2 regions of the Streptomyces sp. NBC_00316 genome follow, and region 1 is predicted to be linked to the other one. Evidence: riboswitches for the same ligand, from Rfam matches in the RefSeq annotation. Region 1 holds a riboswitch; the other holds the start of a gene.

Region 1 (3,343 bases):
CCGGTACGTACGACCTGATCGCCATGGTCCGGGTGGCCAAGCACGACGATCTCGCCGACGTCATCCCCGGCCGGATCAGCAAGATCCCGGGCGTCGAGGCCACCGACACGCATGTCGCGTTCCGTACGTACTCGCAGCACGACCTGGAGGCGGCCTTCGCCATCGGTCTGGACGCGTAGGACGCGCAAGACGACATCGTGACGTGGGCCGGGGACGGGCAGCTGCCCGTCCCCGGCCCACGTCACGACGGTCCCCGTTCAGGACCGGTCAGACCTGCGCCGCGCCACGGTCCGGGACGCAACGGCCGTCCTCGGTGCGGTACTTCCACTGCGCGCCCTTGCTCACCAGTTCCTTGACCGCGCGGACGAAGCGCTCGATGTGCTCGTCCGGCGTACCGGCGCCGAAGCTGACCCGGATCGCGTTCAGCGAGCGTTCGCCCGGCTCGGCCTCCGGCGCACCGCACACGCCCGGGTCCTGCGGGTCGCTGTCGAGCAGGGTCCGCACCAGCGGGTGGGCGCAGAACAGTCCGTCCCGCACCCCGATGCCGTACTCGGCGGAGAGCGCCGCGGCGAAGTGCGAGCTGTTCCAGCCCTCCACGACGAAGGAGATGACGCCGACCCGCGGGGCGTCCTCGCCGAACAGTGACAGCACCTTGACCTCCGGGACCTCGGCGAGGCCTGCGCGGACCCGGGTGACGAGCTGCTGCTCACGGGCGACCAGGCGGTCGAAGCCGGCCTCGGTGAGGGCCTTGCAGGCGGAGGCGATGGAGTAGACGCCGATGACGTTGGGGGAACCGGCCTCGTGCCGGGCGGCGGTGGAGTGCCATTCCACGTCCACGCCCCCGTCGGTGCGCCGGGCCACCTTCCGTGAGGCGCCGCCACCGGCCAGGTAGGGCTCGGCGTCCTGCAGCCAGTCCGCGCGGCCGGCGAGCACACCGGAGCCGAACGGCGCGTACAGCTTGTGCCCGGAGAGGGCGACCCAGTCGACGTCGAGGTCGTCGATGTCGACCGGGTGGTGGGGCGCGAGCTGCGCGGCGTCCAGCACGATCCGGGCACCGTGCGCATGCGCGGCGGCCGCCAGCTCCTTCACCGGCCACAGCTCACCGGTGACGTTCGAGGCGCCCGTGACGCAGACCAGCGCGGGGCCGTAGGGGTCACGGTCGGCGAGCGCGCGCTCCAGCGTCTCGACGGCCTGGGCCGGGGTGCGCGGGGCGTTGAGGTAGGTCACGCGGGCGTCGCGCCAGGGCAGCAGCGAGGCGTGGTGCTCGGTCTCGTACACGAAGACCTGGCAGTCGGCGGGGACCACCGCGGCCAGCAGGTTCAGCGAGTCGGTGGTCGAGCGGGTGAAGATCACCTGGTCGTCGGCGCGGCAGCCGAGGAACTCGGCGACGGTCTTCCGGCTGTTCTCGAAGAGGTCCGTGGAGAGCTGCGAGAGGTAGCCGGCGCCGCGGTGGACACTGCCGTAGTACGGGGCGTACGCGGCGACGTCGTCCCACACCCGCTGCAGCGCCGGGGCGCTGGCCGCATAGTCCAGGGCGGCGTACGTGACCTCTCCGCCGGTCACGAGCGGAACGGTCACATCCTTGCCCAGAACGGGCAGCGTGGCACAAACGGACTGGTCGGCGGCAGCGGTGATGACGGACATGGCGAACTCCCGTAACAGGCAGGCGAATTCACTGCGCCGGCGGGTACGCGGCAGCGCAGGAGAAGAAAAGGGGTGTGCGGAGGAGGGCCGGAACGGGCCCTATCGCATTCGCTTGCTCACAAGAGGCTCCTCGAGGACCAGGACCCCGGGGATGCGACATACACAGATGTCACGGGGTCCGCGCTTGCCGCAGACCTCGCTGCCTACGGCCTGGTCTTCACCCGGGGCACCCCGCCACGGACGGAGGGTTGCCGGACAGCGGGCCGGGGCCGTAGTCGCTGTCACTCATGACCTGTGCAGCATCTTGCCATACGTGCGTCGGCCCGCAAGGCGCAGTCCGAGATCTGGACTGCGCCTTGCGGGCCGTATCACCGTTCGTTCAGGCGTTGCTGGCCGTCACCCAGCGCTCCAGCGCCGCCCGGGCCGCCCCCGAGTCGATGGACTCGGCGGCCTTCGCGATCCCGGCGGCCAGCTGCTCGTTCAGCGTGCGCTCGGCGGGGTCCAGCGCGACCAGCGCCGCCGCCGCGTTGAGCAGCACCGCGTCGCGCACCGGGCCGGTCTCGCCGGCCAGCACCCGCCGGGCCACGTCCGCGTTGTACGAGGCGTCGGCGCCGCGCAGCGCCTCGACCGGCACGATCTCCAGGCCGACGTCGCGCGGGTCGAACGTCTCCTCGCGCACCGCACCGTCGCGGACCACCCAGACCCGGGACGTCGCGGTGGTGGTCAGCTCGTCCAATCCGTCGTCACCGCGGAAGACCAGCGCCGAGTTGCCCCGCTCGGCGAGCACGCCCGCGACGATGGGCGCCATCCGCAGGTCGGCCACGCCGATCGCCTGGGAGCGCACCCGGGCCGGGTTGGTCAGCGGGCCGAGGATGTTGAACGTGGTCTGCGCGCCGAGTTCCTTGCGGGCCTTGGCCGCGTACCGCAGGGCGGGGTGGAACTTCACGGCGAAGCAGAAGGTGATGCCCGCCTCCTCGGCGACCTCGACGACCCGGCGCGGGGTGAGGTCCAGATTGACGCCGAGCTTCTCCAGCACGTCGGAGGAGCCGCTGGCCGAGGAGGCGGCGCGGTTGCCGTGCTTGACGACCCGGGCCCCCGTACCGGCGATGACGATCGCCGCCATCGTGGAGATGTTGACCGTCTTGGCCAGATCGCCGCCGGTGCCGACGATGTCGACCGTGCGGCCCGGCACCTCGATGATGTTCGCGTGCGCGTACATCGCCCGCACCAGGCCGGACACCTCGTCGACCGTCTCACCCTTGGCGCGCAGCGCCACCGCGAAACCGGCGATCTGGGCGTCGGTCGCCTCGCCGCTCATGATGTGGTCCATCGCCCACGCGGTGTCGTCGGCGGTCAGGTCCTCGCCGCGCAGCAGGGGGTTCAGCACGCCGGGCCAGGAACGAGCCGCCACGCTGTCGCCGCCGACCGGGGTCACAACGTTCATGGTCCGCTCCTGGGGGTCCACAGCCGATAAGGGTACGGACTCCACCCTATCGAGCGCCCGGGACAGCGAAGAGCCCCGTCCATCGAATGGACGGGGCTCCCGCTGTGGCGATCAGTCAGGATGATCAGTGGTGGCCGTGGCCGCTGGTGATCTCCTTGTACTCCTCGACAGTGGGCTTGGCGATCTGGTTGAACTCGCCGTAGTAGCCCTTGCTGAGCTTGGCGCGCAGCTTCTGCATCGCGGGCACCTTGCGCT
Region 2 (3,343 bases), 2.3 Mb from region 1:
GCGACTCGATGACCTGGGAGAGGGTCGTGCCCTCGGCCGCGACCTCGGCCTGACCGCCCGTGTAGGTGCGCAGGATGGTGGGGATACGGACCTTGACGCTCATGTGGGTGCCTTCCTTGTGCCTCGGGTGGTCGGGTCAACTGCGGGCGAGACCGGCGTCGCGGAACGCGTCCAGGCTGGGCCGGATCGTCGCGGTCGGGCCGGTGGTCGGGGCGACCGCGTCCAGCGTCTTCAGTCCGTCACCGGTGTTCAGGACGACGGTGGTGAGCGTCGGGTCCAGCAGACCGGCCTCGATCAGCTTCTTCGTCACGCCGACCGTCACCCCGCCCGCCGTCTCGGCGAAGATGCCCTCGGTGCGCGCCAGCAGCTTGATCGCGTCGACGACCTGCTCGTCGTCGACGTCCTCGACGGCGCCGCCGGTCCGGCGGGCGATGTCCAGGACGTACGGGCCGTCGGCCGGGTTGCCGATCGCCAGGGACTTGGCGATGGTGTCCGGCTTCTGCGGGCGCACGACGTCGTGACCGGCCTTGAAGGCCGTGGAGACCGGGGAGCAGCCTTCGGCCTGGGCGCCGAAGATCTTGTACGGCTTGTCCTCGACGAGACCGAGCTTGATCAGCTCCTGCAGACCCTTGTCGATCTTCGTGAGCTGCGAGCCGGAGGCGATCGGGATGACGAGCTGGTCGGGCAGCCGCCAGCCGAGCTGCTCGCAGATCTCGTACGCGAGGGTCTTGGAACCCTCGCCGTAGTACGGCCGCAGGTTCACGTTGACGAAGCCCCAGCCCTCGCCGAGCGGGTCGCCGATGAGCTCCGAGCAGAAGCGGTTGACGTCGTCGTAGTTGCCCTCGATGCCGACCAGTTCGCCGCCGTACACCGCGGCCATGACGACCTTGCCCTGCTCCAGGTCGTGCGGGATGAACACGCAGGACCGCAGTCCGGCCCGGGCGGCGGCGGCGCCGACGGCGCCTGCGAGGTTGCCGGTGGAGGAGCAGGAGAGAGTGGTGAAACCGAAGGCGCGGGCGGCCTCGACGGCGATCGCGACGACGCGGTCCTTGAAGGAGTGCGTCGGGTTGCCGGAGTCGTCCTTGACGTACAGGCCGCCGGTGACGCCCAGTTCACGGGCGAGGTTGTCGGCCTTGACCAGCTTGGTGAAGCCGGGGTTGATGTTGGGCTTGTCGGCCACATCGGCGGGGACCGGCAGCAGCGGCGCGTAACGCCAGATGTTGTTCGGCCCGGCTTCGATGCGCTTCTTCAGCTCGTCCGGGGAGCCGCTCGGCAGGTCGTACGCCACTTCGAGCGGCCCGAAACACGACGCGCAGGCGAAAATGGGGCCGAGATCGAAACGCTCTCCGCACTCGCGACAGGAGAGTGCCGCGGCGGGACCGAGGTCGACAGCGTCGGCGGAAAAATCGGTGCTTACTGCAACAGTCTGCGTAGCCATGATGGCGAGGCCCTTTCTCCTCATCTTCCTCGCGGCGCGTTTCGCCACGAGACGGAATTGGCACCTTCCCCACCTGACCTCGCGGTCGGCAGGAGGGTTGCCGGGACTTCAACGGGCCGTTCCCTCAGTCCCTCTGGATGAGCGCTGTGGCACTGGATCATGGACCCAGGCATTTGTTTGCGGACCGACCCCAACATGCGACGGCCATCCGCGTTGTTCAAGACTGTAACTGAAGCACCGGACGGTCGAGATAGCCGTCCGAACCGCGAGATGGATCACATACAGGGAGTATCGACCGTGCTGGAAGAGGTCGAACGCTGGCTGGCCAGGCGCTCCTGGTCGGTCGCCGACCGCCCACTGGACCGGCTCCTCGCCGCCAAGGCAAGTCTTGGCGTCAGGGATCCGCAGCGTGGGAGTGTCAGCGTCGTGCTGCCCGCTCTCAACGAGGAGGCCACGGTCGGCGCGATCGTGGAGACGATCCGGCGCGAGCTGATGGAGAAGGTGCCGCTGGTCGACGAGCTGGTGGTGATCGACTCCGGGTCGACGGACGCCACCGCGGATGTCGCCCGGACGGCGGGCGCCCGAGTGGTCCACCGCGACGCGATACTCCCCCGGATACCCGCGCTCCCCGGCAAGGGCGAGGTCCTGTGGCGGTCACTCCTGGTCACCACCGGCGACATCGTCTGCTTCATCGACGCCGACCTCAAGGACTTCTCCGCGGACTTCGTCTCCGGCATCGTCGGCCCGTTGCTGACCGATCCCGGGGTGCAGTTCGTGAAGGCGATGTACGACCGCCCGCTGGGGGAAGCGGCAGGCCAGGGGGGCCGCGTCACGGAACTGGTGGCCCGTCCGCTGCTCAATCTGCACTGGCCGCAGCTGGCCGGCTTCGTCCAGCCGCTGGGCGGCGAGTACGCGGTGCGGCGCTCGCTGCTGGAGCGGCTGCCGTTCCCGGTCGGCTACGGGGTGGAACTGGGCCTGCTGGTGGACGCGCTCCACACGGTCGGGCTGGACGCGCTGGCGCAGGTCGACGTCGGGGTCAGGAAACACCGCCACCAGGACGGGCAGGCGCTGGGCCGGATGGCGGCCGCGATCTACCGGACCGCGCAACTGCGTCTCTCCCGGGGGCATCTGGTGCGGCCTTCGCTCACCCAGTTCGTGCGGGGCGAGGACGGTTTCGTCCCGTTCACGCATCCGGTGGACACGGAGGAACGGCCGCCGATGTGCGAGATCGGCGAGTACGTTTCGCGCCGCGCCGCCTGACGTGGCCTGACTTCGCACGTTTGGGCGGTTCGCGATCGGGCTAGATTCCGCAACATGGTCTCCGAGCACGCGATCACGTCCGCCGCCCAGGTACTCGTCGCGTCCAACCGCGGCCCCGTCTCGTACGCGCTGCGCGCGGACGGTTCGATCGGCGCCAGACGGGGCGGCGGCGGGCTCGTCTCCGGGCTCAGCGCGGTCGAGGACAAGCTGTGGGTCTGCGCGGCGCTCGGCGACGGGGACAGGGCGGCGGTCCGGCGCGGAATCGCCGAGCCGGGTGTGCGGATGCTCGACATCGACGCCGACGTGCACGCCGACGCGTACAACGGCATCGCGAACTCGGTGCTCTGGTTCGTGCATCACATGCTGTACCAGACGCCGCTGGATCCGGTCTTCGACGCGGAGTTCCGCCGGCAGTGGGCGTCGTTCGAAACGTACAACCAGGCCTTCGCGCAGGCGCTCGCCGAGGAGGCGGGCGAGGGTGCGGCGGTGCTGGTGCAGGACTACCACCTGGCCCTGGTCCCGGGCATGCTCCGTGAGCTGCGGCCCGACCTGCGGATCGGTCACTTCTCGCACACCCCGTGGGCCCCGGTCGACTACTTCCGGCTGCTGCCCGACGACATCGCGGAGCAGCTGCTGCGCGGCATG

What was found. Region 1 has a riboswitch for S-adenosylmethionine ahead of OG878_RS28515 (aminotransferase class V-fold PLP-dependent enzyme). Riboswitches for the same ligand answer to the same signal wherever they lie in the genome.
Region 2: it holds a riboswitch for S-adenosylmethionine, as region 1 does, so the genes downstream of both, thrC (threonine synthase) here and OG878_RS28515 (aminotransferase class V-fold PLP-dependent enzyme) in region 1, are expected to answer to the same signal.

The regions. Positions count from the first base shown of each region.
Region 1 covers NZ_CP108023.1:6,415,848-6,419,190, reverse strand. Annotated here, with positions in the region: gene OG878_RS28520 (Lrp/AsnC family transcriptional regulator) at 1-179, shown strand, start outside; gene OG878_RS28515 (aminotransferase class V-fold PLP-dependent enzyme) at 268-1,644, opposite strand; SAM riboswitch class IV at 1,820-1,937, opposite strand; gene trpD (anthranilate phosphoribosyltransferase) at 2,024-3,088, opposite strand; gene qcrB (cytochrome bc1 complex cytochrome b subunit) at 3,213-3,343, opposite strand, start outside.
Region 2 covers NZ_CP108023.1:4,110,045-4,113,387, forward strand. Annotated here, with positions in the region: gene OG878_RS18260 (ubiquitin-like small modifier protein 1) at 1-103, opposite strand, end outside; gene thrC (threonine synthase) at 137-1,438, opposite strand; SAM riboswitch class I at 1,456-1,582, opposite strand; gene OG878_RS18270 (glucosyl-3-phosphoglycerate synthase) at 1,736-2,698, shown strand; gene OG878_RS18275 (alpha,alpha-trehalose-phosphate synthase (UDP-forming)) at 2,753-3,343, shown strand, end outside.